One region of the Blastococcus sp. SYSU D01042 genome, then DNA from elsewhere that is predicted to be linked to it. Evidence: predicted binding sites of a transcription regulator. Region 1 holds the regulator's gene; each other region holds the start of a gene.
The links. Region 1 encodes LexA, which represses DNA repair genes until DNA is damaged. Its sites were predicted from a motif close to TCGAACANNTGTTCGA; they were not measured.
Positions count from the first base shown of each region.

Region 2: a site for LexA is predicted at 2,325-2,340, ahead of ACI79H_RS02085 (DUF222 domain-containing protein). Genes of this name have one in related genera too.
Region 3: a site for LexA is predicted at 2,231-2,246, ahead of dnaB (replicative DNA helicase). Genes of this name have one in related genera too.
Region 4: a site for LexA is predicted at 3,015-3,030, ahead of ACI79H_RS06020 (DUF6504 family protein). Genes of this name have one in related genera too.

Region 1 is NZ_JBJGZM010000005.1:45,340-50,838, forward strand. It holds gene ACI79H_RS11155 (phosphatase PAP2 family protein) at 1-713, shown strand, start outside; gene ACI79H_RS11160 (hypothetical protein) at 760-1,758, shown strand; gene lexA (transcriptional repressor LexA) at 1,814-2,581, opposite strand; gene ACI79H_RS11170 (LysM peptidoglycan-binding domain-containing protein) at 2,789-3,358, shown strand; gene ACI79H_RS11175 (hypothetical protein) at 3,490-4,317, shown strand; gene nrdR (transcriptional regulator NrdR) at 4,754-5,239, shown strand; gene ACI79H_RS11185 (vitamin B12-dependent ribonucleotide reductase) at 5,384-5,499, shown strand, end outside.
Region 2 is NZ_JBJGZM010000001.1:409,188-414,686, forward strand. It holds gene ACI79H_RS02080 (nuclear transport factor 2 family protein) at 16-420, shown strand; gene ACI79H_RS02085 (DUF222 domain-containing protein) at 452-2,320, opposite strand; gene ACI79H_RS02090 (DEAD/DEAH box helicase) at 2,567-4,354, shown strand; gene ACI79H_RS02095 (helix-turn-helix transcriptional regulator) at 4,361-5,499, opposite strand, start outside.
Region 3 is NZ_JBJGZM010000006.1:128,891-134,389, forward strand. It holds gene ACI79H_RS12790 (hypothetical protein) at 1-2, shown strand, start outside; gene rpsF (30S ribosomal protein S6) at 208-495, shown strand; gene ACI79H_RS12800 (single-stranded DNA-binding protein) at 498-998, shown strand; gene rpsR (30S ribosomal protein S18) at 1,041-1,277, shown strand; gene rplI (50S ribosomal protein L9) at 1,289-1,735, shown strand; gene dnaB (replicative DNA helicase) at 2,328-3,698, shown strand; gene ACI79H_RS12820 (fatty acid desaturase family protein) at 3,785-4,987, opposite strand; gene ACI79H_RS12825 (ferredoxin reductase) at 5,013-5,499, opposite strand, start outside.
Region 4 is NZ_JBJGZM010000002.1:368,581-374,079, reverse strand. It holds gene ACI79H_RS06030 (DNA polymerase III subunit alpha) at 1-2,127, opposite strand, end outside; gene ACI79H_RS06025 (SAV_6107 family HEPN domain-containing protein) at 2,124-2,600, opposite strand; gene ACI79H_RS06020 (DUF6504 family protein) at 2,600-2,923, opposite strand; gene ACI79H_RS06015 (YbaK/EbsC family protein) at 3,149-3,676, shown strand; gene ACI79H_RS06010 (GNAT family N-acetyltransferase) at 3,673-4,275, shown strand; gene ACI79H_RS06005 (phytoene desaturase family protein) at 4,277-5,499, shown strand, end outside.

The DNA.
Region 1 (5,499 bases):
GCGTGGTGCGCGACGCCGGCCCCCGGGGGACCACCTCCGGGCAGCCGGTGGGGCGGCCGTCGTGGTGGGCGGTGGTGGTCTGCCTCCTCGCCGGGGGGCTGATCACCCTGGACCTGCTGACCTGGGGGGCCACCGAGCGCCTCGACCTGCGGGTGTCCGACGTGGTGACGAGCTGGGGGCTGGCCGATTCGGCCGCCTACCCGCTGGTCTGGGTCGTGACGCAGCTGGGCGGCCGGGTGACGATCCTGGCCGTGCTGGTCGGGCTGGTCGGCTACCTCGCCTGGAGCCGGCGGACGCTGCTGCCCGTGCTCCGCGTGCTGGTCGCCGTGGTGCTGCTGACCGGTGCCGTCTACGCCATGAAGTACGGCACCGGTCGCACCGCACCGCGGTTCCCGGGCAGCTACTTCTTCCACGACGACGGCGCCTCGTTCCCGTCCGGGCACGTCGCCAACGCCGTGCTGATGTGGGGCGTGGCGCGGTGGCAGGCCGTCGAGTACGGGCTGCCCGTCCGGGTGCAGCAGGCGTTCTGGTGGCTGAGCGTCGTCGGGCCGGTGCTCACCGGGCTGTCGATGATCTCGCTGAACTTCCACTGGGTGACCGACGCCGTCGTCGGGGCGGCGGTGGGCGTCGTGCTGCTGGGCGTGGTTCACGCACTCGACGCAATCGTTCTGTCACGCTGGGTTCGTGCCCGAGCAGGCCGGCAGACCGCCTAGCGGCTTCGGAGGACGGCGAGCCACGCGAGCCATCCGGCTCGGCGCGGTGGTCCTCCTGGGTTCCCTCACGCCCGTCGCCGGCGCGGCCGGGGTCGCCGCGGCCGAGGAGGCCGCCCCGGCGGTGCGGTGCCAGATCACCGATCCCGCCCTCGCCGAGATATCCGGCCTGGTCGACCTCGGCGACCGGATGCTGGTCATGAACGACGGCGGGGACCGGCTCGGCGTCTCGGTGCTCGACGCGGCCTGCCAGGTCCTCGAGACCCGGACCGCGGCTGTCGACCCCTACGACCCGGAGGACCTCGCGCTCGGTGGCGACGGCACCCTCTGGCTGGCCGATGCCGGAGACAACACGGCCGTGCGCTCGACCGTGGCGCTGCTCGCGCTCCGCCCCGACGGTTCCGCGGGCGTCCACCGGCTCACCTACCCGGACGGCGCGCACGACTCCGAGGCGCTGCTGCTGGCGCCGGACGGCACGCCGTTCCTCGTCACGAAGGACGTGCTCGGCTCCAGCGGCGTCTACCGGCCCACCGCGCCGCTGTCGGCGGAGGCGACCGTGCCGATGGAGCGGGTGGCGACGGTCAACATGACGCTCACCGGGACCCCGGGCGGCCCGGTCGGCCGCGCCGGTCAGCTGATGATCACCGGGGGAGCGGTGGCCGGCGACGGGCACGCGCTGGCGCTGCGCACCTACACCGATGCCTACGTCTGGCCGCTGACCGGCTCCGACGTCCCGGCCGCCCTCGCCGGCACACCGGTGCGCATCCCGCTGCCGGAGTCGCCGCAGGGAGAAGCCATCAGCTTCACCGCCGACAACCAGCAGCTGGTCGTCGCCAGTGAGGGCGTGCCCAGCGACGTCGTGGTCGTCCCGATCCCCGCCGCCACCCCGGGGAGCGCGCCGGCGTCCTCGGGCGCTGCGGTGCCCACGCTCAGCGAGCTGACCGGCGACGGGAGGTCGGCCATCACCTCGGCGATCATCGCCGCGGTCGTCGCCACCCTGGTGGTGTGGATCTGGGGACTGGTGCGCCGGAGCAGGACCCGTCCCTGACCCGGGGCGGACGTCCGCGCCGGCCCCGTGGGGTGGGGCCGGCGGGGAGCTCGGATCAGACGCGCCGCAGGACGGAGACGACCCGGCCGAGGACCGTCGCGTCGTCGCCGGGGATGGGCTCGTACGCGGGGTTGTGCGGCAGCAGCCAGACGTGGCCGTCGCGGCGCTTGTAGGTCTTGACCGTCGCCTCGCCGTCGATCATGGCGGCGACGATCTCCCCGTTCTCCGCCGTCGGCTGCTGGCGCACGACGACCCAGTCGCCGTCGCAGATCGCCGCCTCGACCATCGAGTCACCGGCGACCTTCAGCATGAACAGGGTGCCCTCGCCGACCAGCTCGCGGGGGAGGGGGAACACGTCCTCCACCGCCTGCTCGGCCAGCACCGGACCACCGGCGGCGATCCGGCCGACCAGCGGCACGTAGGTCGGCGCCGAGAGCGGCTCGTCGGTGCCCGGAGCGGCCTCGGCCAGGGGCGCGGCCGGGCTCGAGGTGTCACCGGGCAGCCGGACGTCGAGCGCGCGCGGACGGTTGGGGTCGCGCCGCAGCCAGCCCTTCTTCTGCAGCACCGAGAGCTGGTGGGCCACCGACGAGGCCGACGACAGGCCGACCGCCTCGCCGATCTCGCGGACCGAGGGCGGGTACCCGCGCCGGTCGATGGAGTCGCGGATGACCTCGAGCACCCTGCGCTGGCGCTGGGTCAGCCCGTCGCCGTCGGTGCCGCGGTCGGGGAAGGAGCGCACCGACGCGGTGCTGCTGCCGGTGTCCGGTTCCGTCGTCGCGCTGCGCGTCCGCCGGCCGCCCGACGTCCCGCTGGTCTCCGCCACGTCTCCTCCTCGCCGGCCGCCGGTGCGGCCGTGCTGGTCGTCTCGCAGAGACCGTAGCGCCGATCATCGCGGCTTTCAAACAGGTGTTCGAAGAAAGTCGTCGCGTCGGGTCGCTTCTGTCGGTGGCGTCCGGTAGACATCGCACAGACGTTCGATTCGAACAACCGTTCGAGGACGTGGTGGGCATGCCGGGTCGGAGGAGTGGTCATGGGAAGCGTGGCGCAGGCCGTGGTGGAGTTCGACGAGGCCGTGCAGGCGCCGTGGCGCCCGCCGCTGGCGGGGGGCACGGCTCGGCGCGGGCAGTTGCGCGCTGTGCCGGACCCGGTCCGGCAGCCGTCGCCTCCCCGCCCGCCGGTGGAGCGGGCCGCGGTCGCGCCGGCGGCGGTGCGCCGCACCCCGTCGACGCCGGCGGCCCGGCCCGCGCGGCCCGCTCGTCCCGCGCCCCGGATGGCGCCCCCGGGTCACGGTCCGGTCGTCCCGGCCGCGCCCGGCCTCCGGCTCACCCGCCGCGCCCGGCGCCTGGGCGTCGTGCTCGGGCTGGCCGTCGGTGTCGTCCTCGGCTCGTGGGTGGGCTCGGCGGTCGCCGGCGGAGAGGAGGGCCTCCGCCTGGCCGGGGAGGTCAGCGTCGTGGTCGAGCAGGGCGACACGCTGTGGTCGATCGCGGCGGCCGTCGCGGGGGACGAGGAGGACGTGCGCGCCGTCGTCGCCGAGATCAGGGAGCGCAACGAGCTCCGCGACGCCGCCCTGGTCCCCGGCCAGGTGCTCGTCCTGCCGTGACCGGCTCGCGCACCCTGACCGACCCTCTCGGCGACAGGGCAACACCTCTCCAACCGGACGAGGTCGCTTCGTCAATCCTCGGTCCGGGCGCCTCCACGCAGAGTGGTGGAGCCAGCGCTTACGGTCATCGCGTGTCAGGTACCACGGACAGCCGCGCCGCTGTGTTCACCGGTTCCCCGCAGTCGGTCGAGGTCTACCAGGCCGGCACGTGGTGGTCGGGCGAGCTGCTGGGCTGGCGGCACGACGCCTCGGGCAGCTGTCAGATGTGGGTGCGCGTGGTCGTGGGCGGGGTCGAGGAGACGGCCTGGATCGACCTGGCCGCCCTCCGGCTCCCCGGCGCCGCCGCGCCGGCCCCGGGGGTCGGGGTGATCGACTCCCGCGTGAAGCAGGAGCTGCCGACCGCCCAGGCGGTCTCGGCCCTGCGCGGCCGGGCGCGCACCGGTGAGCCCGCCGCCACCGACGCGCTGCCGCTGCTCCGCGACGAGCCCGCTGCGGCCGGCGCGCCCGCCGTGGACGCCCCCACGGTCGCGGTCGCCCGCCCCGGCGGCCGTCGTCGCGCCCCCGAGACCGGCGAGGTGCCCGTGCTGTCCGCCCCGGCCGCCGTCCCGGCTGCCGCGTCGGCCGGGCGCCACCGTGCCCCCGCCGACCCCGGCCGGCACCGAGCTGCCGACACCGAGGTCTTCGCGGCCGTCTCCGACGCGACCGCCCAGCTGTCCGCCGTGGGCGCCGAGCACGCGCCCCCCGTCGAGGCGCGCCGCGCGGTCCGGCCGCACGCCGGCGCCGGGTGGACCGTCCCCGCTGCGCGCAGCCCCCGGGCGGAGGAGTCCTACGGCCGGTCGGAGGTCTGCACCGGCCGCATCGAGGTCGAGCCCGACCTCCTCACCCGTCCCATGCGGCTGAGCGACCTGGCACCGCACGCGCGGCGTCCCCGGGTGAGCGGCGCCGTCTCCGGCGCCTGACGGGCCGGCCCCTCGGCGGTTGACCCCGGGTCGGCCGCCGTCGGCTGTCCGCTGGTGTGCCCTCGCATGCCGCCGGTGTCCTCCACCCCTCCGCGGGTTGCCGAGTCGGCATGTCGCCGAGTCGACCCGTCGCCATGTCGACGGGTCGGTGCAGCGCGTCGCCGTCCTGGTCCGGCGCGTCGCGCGGGCGTGTCGTGTGACTGCTGGGAAGGCGTGTTCCTGCGGGTGACAGCAGTGTCGGGGCGGAACACGCCGACCGATGCACGTCTTGCACATCTAGTGGGGCCAGGCTTAGGGTTCCACTAGATCTAGTAGTTACAGAGCTGTAAGCCTTGTCCACACGCTGGTCCTCAGGTTCTCCCCGTGACGTCCACCGGATGTCCCCAGGAGGGTCCACAGGACGGCCGGGCGAGGCCGCCGAGGGAGGTGAACCGCGATGCGTTGCCCGTTCTGCCACAACCCCGACAGCCGTGTCATCGACTCGCGGGAGGCCGACGAGGGAGCCACCACCCGTCGTCGCCGGTCGTGCCCCCAGTGCAACCGCCGGTTCACCACCGTCGAGGAGGCCGTCCTCGCCGTCGTCAAGCGCAGCGGCGTGAGCGAGCCGTTCAACCGGTCCAAGGTGGTGGCCGGTGTCCGCCGGGCCTGCCAGGGCCGTCCCGTCGACGAGGACCAGCTGGCGCTGCTGGCCCAGCAGGTCGAGGACACCATCCGCGCCAGCGGAGCGGCGGAGGTGCCGGCCCACGAGGTGGGCCTGGCCATCCTGCGACCGCTCCGGGAGCTGGACGAGGTGGCCTACCTCCGCTTCGCCAGCGTCTACCGCGCCTTCACGTCGGTCGCCGACTTCGAGAAGGAGATCGCCGAGCTCAAGGCGCGGACGGCCGCGGGTGAGTCCGCCTCCGGCCCGCCCGGCGGCCCCTGAGAACTGTCAGCACCTCCGGGTAGACAGCACACCGAGCACCCCGATCGCGGCTCTTCCCCAGCCCTCCGATCCCGCACCGCGCGGCTCCATGGCGCGCACCGAGCACCACACCGAGCACCAGACGACCAGGGAGAGCTCCACACCATGACCGAGACCGACGACCGCTTGGCCGGCACCCGCGCGCGGCGCAGCTCGAAGGCGCCCAGCCGCAAGGGCCTCAAGATCAAGCGCGTCTTCACCACCGCCGGTGTGCACCCCTA
Region 2 (5,499 bases), on a different contig from region 1:
CGAGAGGCAGAAACCGTGGACGAGATCCAGCAGTTGGTCGCCGAGAACGAGATCCGCAACCTGGTGGCGCAGTACGCGCAGCACACCGACGACACCCGCCTCGAGGAGTGGACGGCCCTCTTCGTCGAGGACGCGCGCATGGAGGCCGGCGGCCAGCCCCTGGAGGGCAGGGCCGCGCTGACCGAGTGGATCACCGGCGTGACCTCCAGCCTGAAGCTGCGGCACATCATGGGCGGCGTCACCGTCACCCTCGACTCGGCGACCGAGGCGCACGGCGCCGCGGACATGGTCCTGCTCGCCGCGGTCGAGGGATCGTGGGTCATCGCCGGGGCCCCGCGCTACGTGGACCGCTACGTGAAGACCGACGCCGGCTGGCGCTTCGCCGAGCGGATCCTCGAGGACCGTCCCGCGAAGGCCTGATCCGGTCCCCGCCGCCGGCCGACCACGGCGGTCAGAACGGCGGCGGGGTGCTGACGGCCCGCAGCCCCGACGGCGTGGTCACGGTCAGCGTGGCGTCGGCGGCGAGCTCGTGCCGCCACCCGGGTGCCTGGTGCTTGCCCCGGTGGTGCGGGGTGCAGTAGCCGACGAGGTTGGTCGCGCTGGTCGGCCCGTCCGGCCAGGGCCGGTCGTGGTCGAGCTGCCCACCCCGCGGCACCGGCCGCCGGCAGCCGGGGAAGCGGCAGCGGCGGTCCCGCGCGCGGAGGAAGCGGTCGAGCGCGGCGCCCGGGCGGTAGCCGGGTGACGCGGACGGCGACCCCAGCCCGCGACCCGCGGTGCGGCGCAGCTCCCGGCTGTCGGTCAGCGCCAGCAGGGCGCCAGTCAGCGCATCGACCACCGCGACGCGCGGCCGCTCGGCCAGCGCGCCGCCGGCCGTGGCGTCGAGGAGACGGGCCAGCGCGGCACGCTGCCCGCCACCGGCCTCTGCCAGCGCCTCGAGGGAGTCGGCGGCTGCCGACACCCGACCGTTGGTCGAGTCCCGCCACGCCGCCTCGTCCGCGGCCGCGGCGACCTGCGCGCGGCGCACCGCGCCCCGAGCCCGGCCGACGGCTCGGTCGAACTCGAGCAGCGCCCTGCCCGCGGCGGCGACCGCCTCGTCCGCTGCTGTGCTCGGCGAGTCGGGCTGCGGCGCAGGAGGAGCGGCCGTCATCGATGGCTCGTGCCGCTGACCCCGGCCGGGGTGGTGCCTCGGCACGTACTCCCACACCGGCCCCTCGGCGTCGGCCTGCTGCTCGCGCACGACGCGGCCCTCGACCTCCCGCCACCACGTCCCCAGCTCGCGTTCCAGGGGCGAGACACCCGGGTCGCCGACGTCGAGGCCGGCGAGGGTCCGGCGTCGGGTGTCGAGGTTCGACAGGGGCACGCCCGATGGATGGTCCTCGGCCGGATCGGCACCGGGAGAGGCGTCGTCGTCGGGCAGCAAGCCGAGTGCCCGCGCCAGCGCGCGCACCAGCTCGGCGGGGACGACGTGCCCGGCGATCTCCCCGGGCTGGTCCCCGCCCAGCAGCGTCGACACCGCTGCGACCACGGTGAGGTGCGCCTGCACCGGCGCCAGGCCGTTCTCCCCCGGTCGCAGCACCAGGTCCACCAGGCAGTCGGCCATCTTCTCGCCTCGGGTGCGCTGGTCACCGGGCTCGTCGAGGGCGTCCGCGTACCGGCCGAGGGCGTCGACCAGCGCGGCCGCCTCGGGCACGGTCAGCAGCGCGACCAGCTGCGCCATGCCGTCCTCCTGGTCGGGCCGGGCGAACACGCCCCGCCGGCGCACCGCCTCGGCCAGCCGCCGCGCGGAGTCGCGCGCGTCGACGAGCAGCCCCAGCCGACGGGCCCTGGCCGCGAGCTGCGCCGGCGTCGTCACCCGGCCGGCCGCCCAGCGCAGCAGACCCGCCTCGACCTCGGCCCGCTTCACGTCTTCGGCGATGGGGCCGACCCGCTCGAGCATCGGGAACAGGTGCCCGACGTGCAGCGCGCCGGACTCCAGCGCCGCGAGCGTGCGGGGAAGCCGGTGCACGAGCACGAGCGAGCGCTCGAGCAGCGTGTGCGCGGCCTCGCTGCTGATCTCCAGCGCGAGCGCCAGCTCCTGGCCCGCCCATTCGCTCACCTCCGCCAGCACCGCCGGTCGCGCCGCCCGCCGCCCCTCGCCCATGGCACCGGGCGTGCCGGCCGGACGGTCCGCGGAGGCAGGACGCGTCACGGCGAAGGCGGCGACCGCACGGGCCCGCACCGCGGTCTGCCGGGCGATCTCGCGCTCGGCTTCCTGGACCGCCCGGAGCGCGCCGGAGGCCCACCCCGCCGTGGGCCCGCCCTCCGCTGCGCCGTCCGCCATGTGATCGATCGTATGTTCGACCACTGACAGTTCTGGGGCTCGCGCGGACGTCTGGGGACGCCGTGACCGGCGGGGCGTGACGTATCCGTCCCTCACAGCATGGCGATCACCACACGACCCGCCGCCCGGATCGCATCCCCCAGGTCAGAGGCCTGCAGCCCGGCCCTATACGTCGCCGGGGGCAGGGCACGCGGCAGGCCCCGGGTTGGGCGTGTTGCCGCCGCGACCGCCAAGATGGACCCCGACATGGGGAGTGCAGCACGCGCGGAGACGTCGATCCCGCAGACGAACCGCCGGCCGCTCCGGGCGTGGCAGCAGGCCGCCCTGCAGCAGTACGAGGAGGCCTCGCCGAAGGACTTCCTCGTCACCGCGACGCCCGGCGCCGGGAAGACCACCTTCGCGCTGACGCTGGCCTCGCGGCTGCTGAGCCGACGCGAGGTCGCCCGGGTCGTCGTCGTCTGCCCCACCGACCACCTGCGCATGCAGTGGGCCGACGCCGCCGACGCGATGGGCATCGTGCTCGACCCCGGCCTGACCAACGCCGTCGGCCCGGTCCGCGCCGGCACCCAGGGCTACGTGACCACCTACGCCCAGGTGGCGGGCAAGCCGATGCTGCACGCCGCCCGCTGCACCTCGGTCAAGACGCTGGTCATCCTCGACGAGGTGCACCACGCCGGCGACGGGCTCTCCTGGGGCGAGGCGTCCGAGGAGGCGTTCGGCATGGCCGCGCGCCGGCTGTGCCTGACCGGGACGCCGTTCCGCACCAAGCCCGACGAGCGCATCCCCTTCGTCCGCTACGAGGAGGACAGCTTCGAGGGCGACGACGGCGAGGGAGGCATCGGCCTGGTCAGCCGCGCCGACTACACCTACGGGTACAAGGAGGCGCTGGCCGACAACGTCGTCCGCCCGGTCGTCTTCGCGGCCTACACGGGCACCTCGCGTTGGCGGAACTCCGCCGGTGAGGTGGTCGCCGCCTCGCTCTCGGAGGCCGGCACCCGGTCGGTGGAGATGCAGGCCTGGCGCACCGCGCTGGACCCCAAGGGCCAGTGGGTGCCGCACGTCATCGCGGCGATGGACGACCGGATCACCCACCTGCGCGAGAGCGGCATGCCCGACGCCGCGGGGCTGATCCTCGCCAGCGACCAGGACGATGCCCGCGCCTACGCCAAGATCGTGCGGCGGGTGACCGGCAAGGCCGCCGAGCTCATCCTCTCCGACGACCCCAAGGCGTCGAAGAAGATCGAGCGCTTCGCGACCGGGTCGGCACGCATCGCCGTCTGCGTGCGGATGATCTCCGAGGGCGTCGACGTCCCTCGCGCCGCCGTCCTGGCGTGGATGACCTCGTACCGGACGCCGCTGTTCTTCGCGCAGGCCGTCGGCCGCGTCGTCCGCTCCCGGGCGCCGCACGAGTCGGCGACGGTCTTCCTCCCCGCCGTGCGTCCGCTGCTGTCGCTGGCCGCGGCGATGGAGGAGCAGCGCAACCACGTCATGCCGCCGCCCCGCACCCAGCCCGACGAGGAGCTCGAGGCGCTGGACCTGCCGCCCCGCGAGCCGCGCGAGGGCGAGATGAAGCAGTGGGAGGCGCTGGAGGCCGACGCGCGCTTCGCCCACGTGCTGCACAGCGGGACGGCGCACACCGGCGAGGGATCCGGTGCGACGGTGGTGGTCGGCGAGGAGGACGAGGAGTTCCTCGGCATCCCCGGGCTGCTCACCCCCGCGCAGACGGCGGAGCTGCTGTCGAAGCGGGACGACGAGCTGCGGCTGCGCATCGCGCAGAGCCACCGGGAGCACGCCGAGGACTTCATGCTCGTCGAGGACCACCCCGACGAGGACGACGCCGGCCGGTCGTGGCGGGACGCCGCCGAGCTGCGCCGCGAGATCAACAAGCTGGTCAACCGGGTCGCGGCCCGCACCGCCCAGCCCCAGGCCGTGGTGCACACGCAGCTGCGTCAGTCGGTGCCCGGCCCGCCGTCGGCGTCGGCGTCGGTCGACGTGCTGCGCGCCCGGCGGGAGCGCCTGCGCACGATGCTCTGAGCCGGGCTAGGACAGCAGCCCCCGCGCGGCGGCGATCGCGACGGCCTCCGTGCGGCCGCCGGCGCCGAACTTGGCCAGGATGTTGCTGACGTGCACGCTCGCGGTCTTCTCGCTGATGTAGAGCTCGGCGCCGATCTGCCGGTTGGTGCGGCCCTGGGCCAGCAGCCGCAGCACCTCCGCCTCCCGCGGCGTGAGGACGTCGGAGACCTCCACCGGACGCACGCCGGCCACGTCGAGCCGGCCGCGGCGGGCCAGCGCCTCGAGCGCGTCCCGCAGCGGAGCCGCCCCGAGCCGCACCGCGACCCCGTGCGCGAGCGCGACCTGCTCGGCCGCGGCCGCCCGGTCCCCGGCGGCGAGCAGCGCCTCGGCCAGCCGCCACCGGGACCGCGCCTCCTCGTACACGTGCCCGAACCCGAACGCGTCGACGGCGGCACGCCACGGCTCCGGCACCGCTCCGCCGCGGCCCCGGGCCGCCTCCGCCTCGATCCGCGCGAGCCACGCTTCCGCCTCGACGCCCATCGTGTCGCCGTAGGTCGCCCGGTAGGTGTCCACCGCCGCCTGCGCCGCCGCGACGAGCTGCTCGACCGCCTGCAGCCAGCGCGCCTCCTCCTCGGCGTCGCCGTCCCGGCGGGCCATGGCCGCCGCGTCCGCCACGGGCGCCAGCGCCGTCCCGGCCAGCCGCAGCACGCCGAGGTGGTCGTCGTCCCACTCCTGCCGCAGCCGCGCGTAGGTCGCCAGCGCCACGTCCACCGCCTCCTGCGGCCGGCCCTCCCAGGCGGCGAGGTCGATCTGCGAGGCAGCGGTGACGAGGGCCAGCAGGACGTGCGCGCTCAGCCGCGGTACCAGCCCCCGCGCCCAGTCGACCCGCGCACGCGCGGAGGGGTCGCCGCGGCCTACCAGCACGAGCAGCCCGTCGGCCCGCACGTGCGCCGACATCTCCGGGACCCGGCCCAGCGCGTCCGCCTCGGCCAGGCTGCCGTCCCAGTCGCCGGCCATGTACAGCGCCGTGACGTGCAGGTGCCGCAGCTCCGCGGGGTAGTGCGACCACTCGATGCCGAGCTCGCGGGCCCGCCGAGTGCCGTGCCGCGTCCACTCCAGCGCCTCGGCGATGCGACCGTCCTCGAAGGTCACCGTCGCCAGGTTGA
Region 3 (5,499 bases), on a different contig from region 1:
GAGCACGAGCGGCCGCCGTCCCCCGGGGTGACGGCGGCCGCTGCCGTCCCCGGCCCCTGTGGACGACGCCGGGCGGCCGGCCGGTCACTGGTAGCCTGGGCCCGCGCGTTCCGGCTCTCTCGAGCTCGCCGGAGCGCGCGACGCGTGCAAGACCCTCCTGCTGCAGATCCCCTGCAGCCGCTGAGACCAGAGGAGGTGGGGTTCTCCGTGCGCAACTACGAACTGATGGTCATCCTCGACCCCGATCTCGAGGAGCGCACCATCGCGCCCTCGCTCGACCGGTTCCTGACCGTCGTCACCAACTCCGGTGGCACCGTCAAGACCGAGATCTGGGGCCGCCGCCGGATGGCCTACGAGATCAACAAGCAGGCCGAGGGCATCTACGCCGTCATCGACATCCAGGCCGAGCCGGCCGCCGTCCAGGAGCTGGACCGGCAGCTGAACCTCAACGAGTCGGTGCTCCGCACGAAGCTGATGCGCCCCGAGGCCCACTGAGCATGGCCGGCGAGACCGTCATCACCGTCATCGGCAACCTGACGTCGGACCCCGAGCTGCGGTTCACGCCGTCGGGTGCCGCCGTCGCCAACTTCACCGTGGCCTCGACGCCGCGCACCTTCGACCGCCAGTCGCAGGAGTGGAAGGACGGCGAAGCGCTGTTCCTCCGGTGCAACGTGTGGCGCCAGGTGGCCGAGAACGTCGCCGAGTCCCTGACCCGCGGCTCGCGGGTCATCGTCAGCGGGCGGCTCAAGCAGCGCTCGTTCGACACGAAGGAAGGCGAGAAGCGCACCGTCATCGAGCTGGAGGTCGACGAGATCGGCCCCTCGCTGCGCTACGCCACCGCGAAGGTCACCAAGGCCTCGCGCGGTGAGGGTGGCGGCGGCTTCGGTGGCGGCGGCGGTGGCGGCGGCTTCGGCGGCCCCGGCGGCGGCGGAGGCGGCGGCGGTGCGAGCGACCCCTGGTCGACGCCGTCCGGCCCCTCCGACGAGCCTCCGTTCTGATCCCTCGATCCCTCTTTTCCTGAATCTCCCTGGAGTACCGCGGTGCCCAAGCCACCCATTCGCAAGGTCAAGAAGAAGGTCTGCCAGTTCTGCAAGGACAAGGCGACCTACGTCGACTACAAGGACACGACGCTGCTGCGGAAGTTCATCTCCGACCGCGGCAAGATCCGTGCCCGCCGCGTCAGCGGCAACTGCAGCCAGCACCAGCGGGACGTCGCCGTGGCCGTGAAGAACAGCCGCGAGATGGCCCTGCTGCCCTACACCTCGACGGCGCGCTGATCATGAGCACGATGAAGCTGATTCTCACGCAGGAGGTCACCGGTCTCGGGTCCTCCGGCGACACCGTCGAGGTCAAGGGCGGCTACGGCCGCAACTTCCTCCTGCCCCGCGGGCTGGCCATCAAGGCCACCCGGGGTGCCGAGAAGCAGGTCGAGTCCCTCCGCCGGGCGCGTGCCACCCGCGAGGTGCGCTCGCTCGAGGAGGCGCAGGCCGTGGCCGGGCAGCTGTCCGGCCTCAAGGTCCGCGTGCCGGCCCGCGCCGGTGACGGCGGCCGCCTGTTCGGCCGGGTCACCACCGCCGACGTCGCCGCCGCGGTCACCGCGGCCGGTGGCCCGGAGCTCGACCGCCGCCGCATCGAGCTGCCCAGCAGCATCAAGACCACGGGCCAGCACTCCGTCACCGTGCGGGTGCACCCGGAGGTCACCAGCACGCTGGCGATCGAGGTCGTCGCGGGCTGAACGGCCTGAGAGCGCGCTGAGCGCTCGCACCGTCCCCGAGGGGCGTCGGACTGCGGTCCGGCGCCCCTCGTGGCGTTCCAGGGCGCTCAGCGGCAGCCCTCGCCGCCCGCCCGCCCGGCGAGATCGCCGATCTCGCACGCCTGGACCGCGTGCAGCGTGCGACATCGCCGATGTCGCCGGAGGGCGCGGCTCGTCCCCGTGTGGACGGGACGGTCCCGTTCGTCACGTCGGCACCACACGCGCCACACGCGGAAAAAACTTCCCGAGAACTTTCTGTCCACAGCCGGGGGACGGCGTCGGTGCAGGTGACCGGCGCGCGACCGGGAGCCGGCCCCAGGGTGTCCCCCGCCGTCTCCACATGTCGACACGCCTCCGTCCACCGACTTGTCCACATGTTGTGCAGATCGAGGTGTTGGACGCCGCCGCTCCTGCTTCCTAACGTCCCTCCCAGCTGCCGCCGGGCGCGAACTGTCAGTGCCCGGCGGTAGCAAGGGACCGAACACGCGTTCGGTCCGGCGGCGCCCGCCGACCTCCCGGCTTCCCCTCGGTGAGCGGCTCGCGGGCGCGCCTGCGAGCAGATGGAGGTATCCCCGTGGCGGTGGCCGACGAGTACAGCCGGCCGTCGGCGACGGCGCCGGAGTACGACCGGCAGCCGCCGCAGGACGTCCAGGCCGAGCAGTCGGTGCTCGGCGGCATGCTGCTGAGCAAGGACGCCATCGCCGACGTCGTCGAGGTGCTCCACGGCGCGGACTTCTACCGGCCGGCGCACCAGGTGGTCTACGACTGCATCCTCGACCTGTACGGCCGTGGCGAGCCCGCCGACGCGATCACCGTCGCCGCCGAGCTGAACCGCACCGACCAGCTGTCCAAGATGGGTGGCGCGGTCTACCTGCACACGCTCATCGCCTCGACGCCCACGGCCGCGAACGCCGGCTACTACGCCGCGATCGTGGCCGAGCAGGCGGTGCTGCGCCGGCTGGTCGAGGCCGGCACCCGCGTGGTGCAGCTGGGCTACGGCGCGGCCGGCGGCCGGGGCGACGTCGACGACATCGTCGACCGCGCCCAGCAGGAGATCTACGACGTCACCGAGAAGCGGATGAGCGAGGACTACTCCCGCCTCGAGGACATCCTGCAGCCGACCATGGACGAGCTGGACGCCATCGCCTCGCGCGGTGGCGTGAGCCGCGGCGTCCCCACCGGCATCCGCGACCTCGACGAGCTCACCAACGGCCTGCAGGCCGGTCAGATGGTCGTCATCGCGGCGCGGCCCGGTGTCGGCAAGAGCACGCTGGGGCTGGACATCGCGCGCTCGGCCTCCGTGAAGCACCACCTGCCCGCCGCGATCTTCAGCCTGGAGATGAGCAAGCACGAGATCACGATGCGTCTGCTCTCGGCGGAGGCGAAGGTCCCGCTGCACCACATGCGCGCGGGCACGCTGAGCGACGAGGACTGGTCGAAGCTGGCCCGCCGGATGGGCGAGATCGCCGACGCGCCGCTGTTCATCGACGACTCGCCCAACATGACGATGATGGAGATCCGGGCCAAGGCCCGGCGGCTCAAGCAGCGCAACGACCTGAAGCTGGTGGTCATCGACTACCTGCAGCTGATGACCTCGGGCAAGCGCGTCGAGAGCCGCCAGCAGGAGGTCTCGGAGTTCTCCCGCGCGCTGAAGCTGCTGGCCAAGGAGATCGAGGTCCCGGTCATCGCGATGTCGCAGCTGAACCGTGGCTCGGAGCAGCGCCAGGACAAGAAGCCGATGCTGTCCGACCTCCGCGAGTCCGGCTCGATCGAGCAGGACGCCGACATGGTGATGATGATCCACCGCGAGGACATGTACGAGAAGGAGTCCCCGCGAGCCGGCGAGGCCGACATCATGCTGGTCAAGCACCGCAACGGCCCCACCGCGAACGTCACCGTCGCCTTCCAGGGCCACTACAGCCGCTTCGTGGACATGGCCAACTAGCGCGACGGTTCCACGGGAAACATCCCGCAGCACGGAACGCCAGAGGCCCAGAACCGGAGCGGTTCTGGGCCTCTTGCGTTCAGCGCTTACGCGGCGGCGGGGCGGGCCTGCATCGCGCGCCGGACCTTCTTGCCGCCCGTGGTCATCTTCCAGAGCTTGCCCAGCTGGGTGGGCAGGTTGGACGGCCGGGTCTCGGCCAGCCAGTCGTTGGGCAGCGACAGCCGGATCACCTTGTGCCAGGCCGAGGCGACCTGCTGCGGCAGCGGCGCGGAGTGGTACCGCAGGCCGTAGCGGTCGAAGATGTCCTTCACCTTGGGCGCGATCTCGGCGTACCGGTTGCTGGGCAGGTCGGGGAACAGGTGGTGCTCGACCTGGTGGCTCAGGTTGCCGGTCATGATGTGCATGGCCTTGCTGCCCGAGATGTTGGCCGAGCCCAGCATCTGGCGCAGGTACCACTCGCCGCGGGTCTCGCCGTCGATCGACCTCTTCTCGAAGGTCTCGACGCCCTCGGGGAAGTGGCCGCACATGATCACCGAGTGCGACCACAGGTTGCGGACGACGTTGGCGGTGAAGTTGGCGGCCAGGGTGGGGAGGAAGGACGGGCCCGACAGGGCCGGGTGCAGGACGTAGTCCTTGGTCGCCTGGTTGCGGATCTTCCTCAGCACCTGCTTGGCGGCGGCGCGGAACTCCGGGTTCTCCCGGCGCTTCTTGGTGGCCAGGTTCTTGCCGAGCTCGAGGTCGTAGGCCGCGATGCCGTACTCGAAGAAGCAGGCGTTGACGAAGTTCCACAGCGGCTGCGCCAGGTACAGCGGGTGCCACGGCTGGTCCTCGTCGACGCGCATGATGCCGTAGCCGAGGTCGTTGTCCTTGCCGATCACGTTCGTGTACGTGTGGTGCAGCTCGTTGTGCGAGTGCTTCCACTGCGCGGCGGGGCTGGCCATGTCCCACTCCCACGTCGTGGAGTGGATCTTCGGGTCGCGCATCCAGTCCCACTGGCCGTGCAGGATGTTGTGCCCGATCTCCATGTTCTCGAGGATCTTGGCCAGCGAGAGACCCACGGTCCCCACCAGCCAGGCCGGCGGGAACATCGAGGCCAGCAGGACGGCGCGGCTACCCAGCTCGAGCTTGCGCTGCACGTCGATCACGCGGCGGATGTAGGCGGCGTCGTCCTCACCGAGGCTGTCGCGCACCTCCTGCCGGATGGTGTCCAGCTCCTTGCCGATGAGCTCGACGTCCTCGGCGGAGAGGTGGTCGATCGGGGTCTCGGGCTTCTTCTGCAGGGCGGTCATGTCCGGCTCCTCAGCTGTGGGGTTGTCAGTGGTCGATCGAGCAGGCGCCGGCGGGCGCGCTGATGCAGGTCTGGACGAGGACGCCGTCGCCGACGTCGTCGGCGGTGGTGATCTCGCCGGTGCGGAGATCGCGCACGGCGCCCTCGCGGAGCGGGAGGACGCAGCCGAAGCAGATCCCCATGCGGCAGCCGCTGGGCATGAGGACGCCGGCCTCCTCGGCGGCGTCGAGGATCGGCGTGGTGCCGTCGGCCTCCACGGTGGTGCCGTTCTTCTCGAAGGTCACGGCACCGCCCTCGCCGGCGCCGGCGAGCACCCGCGGCCGGAACCGCTCGGTGTAGAGCCGGTCGCTGATCCCCGCGGCCGCCCAGTGCTCCTCCAGCGCCTCGAGCATGCCCACGGGACCGCAGGCCCAGGTGGCGCGCTCGTGCAGGTCGGGCACGAGGTCGGCGATCGAGCGGGCGTCGAGCATCCCGGCGGAGTCGGTGTGCTGCTCGACGAGCCGGATCCGGCCC
Region 4 (5,499 bases), on a different contig from region 1:
GTACTCGGCGTCCTTCCAGCCGTTCCGGGCCAGCAGGAACGGGGTGACCATGTCGCTCTTCACCGGCCCGGGCCGGAACAGCGAGATGTCGATGATGATGTCCTCGAACGATCGCGGCCCGAACTTGCCGACCAGCTCCCGCTGCCCCGGCGACTCGATCTGGAACATGCCCAGCGTGCGGGTGCTGCGGATGAGCTCGAAGGTCGTCGGGTCGTCGCGCGGGACGGCGTCGATGTCGAGGGTCTCGCCGTCGACCCGGGCGACCTCGTCGAGGGCGTGCGCGATCGCCGACTGCATCCGGATGCCGAGCAGGTCGAGCTTGAGCAGCCCGAGCTCCTCGACGTCGTCCTTGTCGAACTGGCTCATCGGGTAGCCGAGGTAGCTGCTCTCGACGGGCGTGCGGTCGAGCAGGGTGGCGTCGGAGAGCAGCACCCCGCACGGGTGCAGCGCGATGTGCCGGGGCAGCCCGTCGAGCCGGGCGACGAGGTCGAACAGCAGGTCCAGGTCACCCGAGCCGCCGGCTCGCTTGGACCCGTACCGGCTGGCCCGCAGCTCGGGCAGGTCGCGGAGCGCGGCGTGCACCTGGTTGGCCCGGATGTGCGGGAAGGCCTTGGCGACGGCGTCGATCTCGGCCTGCGGCAGGCTCAGCGCCGCGCCGACGTCGCGGATGGCGTGCCGCACCCGGTAGGTGTCCATCATCGAGATGCAGCTGACCCGGTCGGCGCCGAACCGGTCGAGGACGGCGTCGTAGACCTCCATCCGCCGGGCGGACTCCACGTCGATGTCGATGTCGGGCAGCTGGTGGCGCAGCGGTGAGAGGAAGCGCTCCATCAGCAGGCCGTAGCGGATCGGGTCGACGTCGGAGATGCCGAGCAGGTAGGTGACCAGGCTGCCGGCGCCCGAGCCGCGGGCCGCCGCGCGAACCCTCAAGCTCTTGATGAGGTCGACCACGTCGGCGACGGTGAGGAAGTAGGAGGGGTAGCCGAGCTGGTCGATCACCGCCAGCTCGTCGTCCAGCCGGACGCGCACCCGCTCCGACGGCGCCATCCCGCGCCGGCCCAGCCCGGCCTCGCAGCGGGCGCGCAGCACCTGCGAGGAGGTCATCCCCCGCTCGCCGGGTGTGGTGACGACGTCGAGCTCGGGGTAGCGGACGCTGCCGATGCCGAGGTCCTCGCGGACGTCGACGGCGCACTGCTCGGCCAGGCGCGCGGTGCGCTCGAGCAACCGGAGGGCGGCGTCCCGGTCGGGGCCGACGAGGTCCTCGGCGACCTGCTGCATCTCCTTGCCCGACTTCAGGTAGCCCTCGGCGGTGCGCCGGTCGACGTGCCGCAGGTCCAGCGGCACCAGCCGGCGGGCGGCGTCGAGGACGTCGGCGGTCGGTGCGTCCAGCGCGTCGACGTACCGGACGGCGTTGGTGAGCACGACCGGGACGCCCTGCTCGGCGGCGAACCGGAGCATCGCCTGCGCCCGCTGCCGGTCGCCGCGGGCCCGGTGGTGCACGACCTCGAGCACCACGTGGGGCCCGAAGACCGCCCGCCAGGTGTCGAGCTGGGCGGCGGCGAGGTCGGTGCGGCCGGTGGCCAGCGCCCGGCCCACCGCGGAGTCGGGGCCGAGCAGCGCGGTCAGGCCGGCGGCGTGCTCGGCGGCCATGGCCAGCGAGCTGACCGGCTCGCCGCGGGTGCCGCGCAGGTGGGTGCTGCTGGTGAGCCGGCACAGCGAGGCCCAGCCGGCGCCGTCCCGGGCCAGGAAGGTGGTGCGCGGCAGCCGCGGGTCGACGCTGGCCCCGCCCCGGGCCGGTGCCCGGCGGGTGCTCGTCGGGGCGGCGGGGCGCAGCCGGGGCGGCCGGGTGCCGGATGCCTCGCCACCGAGGGCGTGCGCGAGCGCCGGGGGGACGGTGGTGCCGAGCCCGGGGGCCACCGCGAGGTCCACGCCGAAGACCGGGCGGATCCCGGCCGACCGGCAGGCCAGGGCGAACTTGACCGCGCCGTACAACCCGTCCCGGTCGGTGAGGGCCAGGGCGCCCATCCCGTGCTCGGCGGCGCGTGCCACCAGGTCGGCGGGGTGGTTGGCCCCGTACCGCATGGAGTAGCCAGACGCGACGTGCAGGTGGACGAAGGGATCGTTCACCGACGGTGCTCGGACGAGGTGCCCCCGACGACCCGCGGCCGCGGGTAGGCGGGGACGGCGCTGACGCCCAGGCAGTTCTCGACGACCGCGAGGAAGGTGCCGACGTCGCGGACCAGGTCATCGGCCTCCCGCTCGGTGACCGCGTGGGAGAGCCCCGCCTCGGCGGCGGCCCGCTTGGCAGCGCCGGCAGCGAAGAAGGTGGCCCACTCCCCCAGCTCGGGTGCGACCTGCTCGAGCAGCACCCAGGCGCTGCGCGGGCGGCGCCGGCCGCCCTCGGGCCGGGTGCGGGCGGCCAGCACGGCCGCCGCGGCCCGCAGCGCGCCGAGGTGCGCGGTGGCGTAGCGCTGCCGGACGTCACCGGCACCGGCGGCCTCGGCGAGCCCGCGGCGCGCCTGGTCCAGCAGCGTGACGGCGGCGGCCGGCAGCGCCGGGGGCAGGGGGAGCTGGTCGGCCATCAGGGGTCGCGCGCCCATCAGTCGTGCACCCGGACGAGCCACCAGCGGTTGGCCGCGCCGTCCCAGGACAGGTCGAAGACGCCGGCGAAGTCGGTCCGCGAGCGCCCGGCCCGCACCGCCTCCACCCGCCACACCTCGCGCGGGGCGACCAGGTCGGCCGACGCGCCCCCGGACCCGGCGTCGCGCCGCCACCAGGGCGAGGTCTCCACCCACGAGTCGAGCAGCTCCCCCACGAGGTACCGGGTCCGGCCGCGCCAGAACTGCACGGGACCGAGCGCGCCGCGCTCGACCTGCACCTCTTCGCCGACCCGTTCGACGGCCTCACCCAGCACCCGGCTCATGACAGACTCCCCACGTCTCCGGCACCCCGCCGTCCGCACCACCCCGTGGGGAAGGCCGGGGACGGGTGCGGGTGGCGACCGACTCGCTCGTTCGAACGTTTGTTCGAACGAGGACAAGTAGACCGGAGCGCGGGTGCGCCGTCAAGACGACGCGCGACCCCTGCACGGGCGGGGGTCGCGACCGGGGGCGGCACGCCGGTCGGGACCGGTGGCAGGATCAGGCGCATGACCCCGCCCGTGCACCCCCGGGTCGCCGCGGTCGGCCGCGTGCTGCAGGAGGCGGGCGCCACCGGCGAGGTGCGCACCCTCCCCGCCGAGGTCCGCACCGCCGCCGCGGCGGCCGCCGAGCTCGGCGTGCCCGTCGGCGCGATCGCCAACAGCCTGGTCTTCCTGGCCGCCGGCCAGCCCCTGCTGGTCCTGACCAGCGGCGCGCACCGCGTCGACGAACGAGGCGTCGCCGCACTGCTCGGCGTGCCGTCGGTCGAGCGGGCGCCCGCCGAGCTGGTCCGCGAGGTCACCGGCCAGCCGATCGGCGGCGTCGCCCCCGTCGGCCACCCCGAGCCGATCGGCACCCTCGTCGACGTCGAGCTCGCCCGGTACGAACGGGTGTGGGCCGCCGCGGGACACCCGGCCACGGTCTTCCCGACCACCTACGAGGAGCTGCTCCGGCTCACCGACGGCACCCCCGCCGAGGTGGGCGCCGGCCCGTCCGGCGCCGCTCCCCACGACGTCGCGGAGGCGGTCGGCACGTGACTGGCACCAGGCCCGGCACCCGGATCGTCGAGCTGCCGATCCCGTGGCTGCGCGACCACATGCACGAGGCGCTGGCCATCTACGGCCTCGCGATGGGCTACGACTCCGCGGTCGTCGCGGGCCGCTACGGCTACGCCCTCCAGCACACCGACCGACCAGGCTTCCGCGCCGTCGGCGCCTTCGTGGAGGCCCGGGATGGTGACGGCCCAGCCGACGAGCAGCTGGTCGGCTTCGGCTACGGCTACGAGATCGCGCCCGGGCAATGGTGGCACGACCAGGTGCGCGCGGCCCTGGACCGGCGGACGGCGAAGAAGTGGCTGCCCGGCGCCTTCGAGGTGTGCGAGCTGCACGTCCACCCGGAGCACCAGAGCCAGGGCCTGGGCCGGCAGCTGCTGCACGCCCTGGTCGCCGACCTGCCCAACCCGGTGGCCCTGCTCTCCACCCCGGACGCCGACACGAAGGCCTTCCGGCTGTACCACGCCGACGGCTTCGTGGACCTCACCCGCGGCTACCACTTCCCGGGCGACCCGCGGCCGTTCGCCATCCTCGGCGCACCGCTCCCCCTGCATCCGCGCGACCCCCGGCCGGCGAACACCTGAGGTGACCTCCCCGCCCCGTGCCGCCGTCGACGTCGTCGTCATCGGCTCCGGCCACAACGGCCTGGTCGCCGCCTGCTACCTGGCCCGCGCGGGGCTGTCGGTGGAGGTCGTCGAGTCCGACGACGTGCTCGGCGGCGCCGTGTCCACCGTCGAGCGCTGGCCGGGCGTGCGGGTCGACCGCGGGTCCAGCGCGCACGTGATCATCCGGCACAGCGGCATCGTCGAGGAGCTCGACCTCGCCGCCTCCGGCCTGCGCTACGTCGACTGCGACCCGTGGGGCTTCGCCCCGGCCCCCTCCCCCGGCGACCCCGGGCCCGACGGCCGCCCGCTGGTCTTCTCCGTCGACCTGGACGCCACCTGCGCCTCCATCGCCGCCGCCTGCGGGGAGGACGACGCCGCCGCGTACCGCGAGTTCGTCGCCGTCTGGGGTCCGCGCAGCCGGGCCGTCGTCGCCTCCTTCGGCCGCCGGCCCAGCGCCGGCGGGCTGGTCCGCTCCTTCTGGCCGCTCGGCGCACCCCGCGACGGCCGGCCCCGCACTCCCGGCGGCGACCTCGCCGTCGACTTCCTCGGCTCGGGTGACGCGCTGCTGGACCGCTGGTTCCGCAGCGAGCGGCTCAAGGCGGCGCTGGCCTGGTTCGGCGCCCAGTCCGGCCCGCCGATGTCCGAGCCGGGGAGCGCGGCGATGGTCGGCTGGGCCGCGCTGCTGCACGACGTGCCGCCCGGCCACCCCGTCGGCGGCTCCGGCGGTCTCACCCAGGCGCTGCGCCGGCGGCTCGAGGCCGACGGCGGCCGCGTGGTGCTGGGCGACGGCGCGGTGCGCCTGCTCGTCGACGAGGACGGGACCGGACCGCGGGTCACCGGCGTCGAGACCGCCTCGGGCCGCCGCATCGCCGCCGGCGCCGTCGTCGCCGCCTGCCACATCGGCGTCACCCGCCGCCTCGCCGGTGCCGACGCCCCGCCCGCGCTCGCGCAGGCCGACCCGCCGGTCGGCAACGGGTTCGGGCTGGTGGTGCGGGCCCTGACCACCGCTCCGCCGACCTATCCCGGCGTGCCGCCGGAGGACTCGTTGCAGGGACTGCAACTGCTGTGCACCGACCGGGCGCAGCTCGCGGCCGCCCACGGTGACTGGGGCGCCGGCCGGGTGCCCCGCGAGCCGGTGCCGCTCGCGATGTCGTTCTCCGCGAGCGACGCGACGCTGGCGCCTCCCGGGCAGCACGTCGTCAC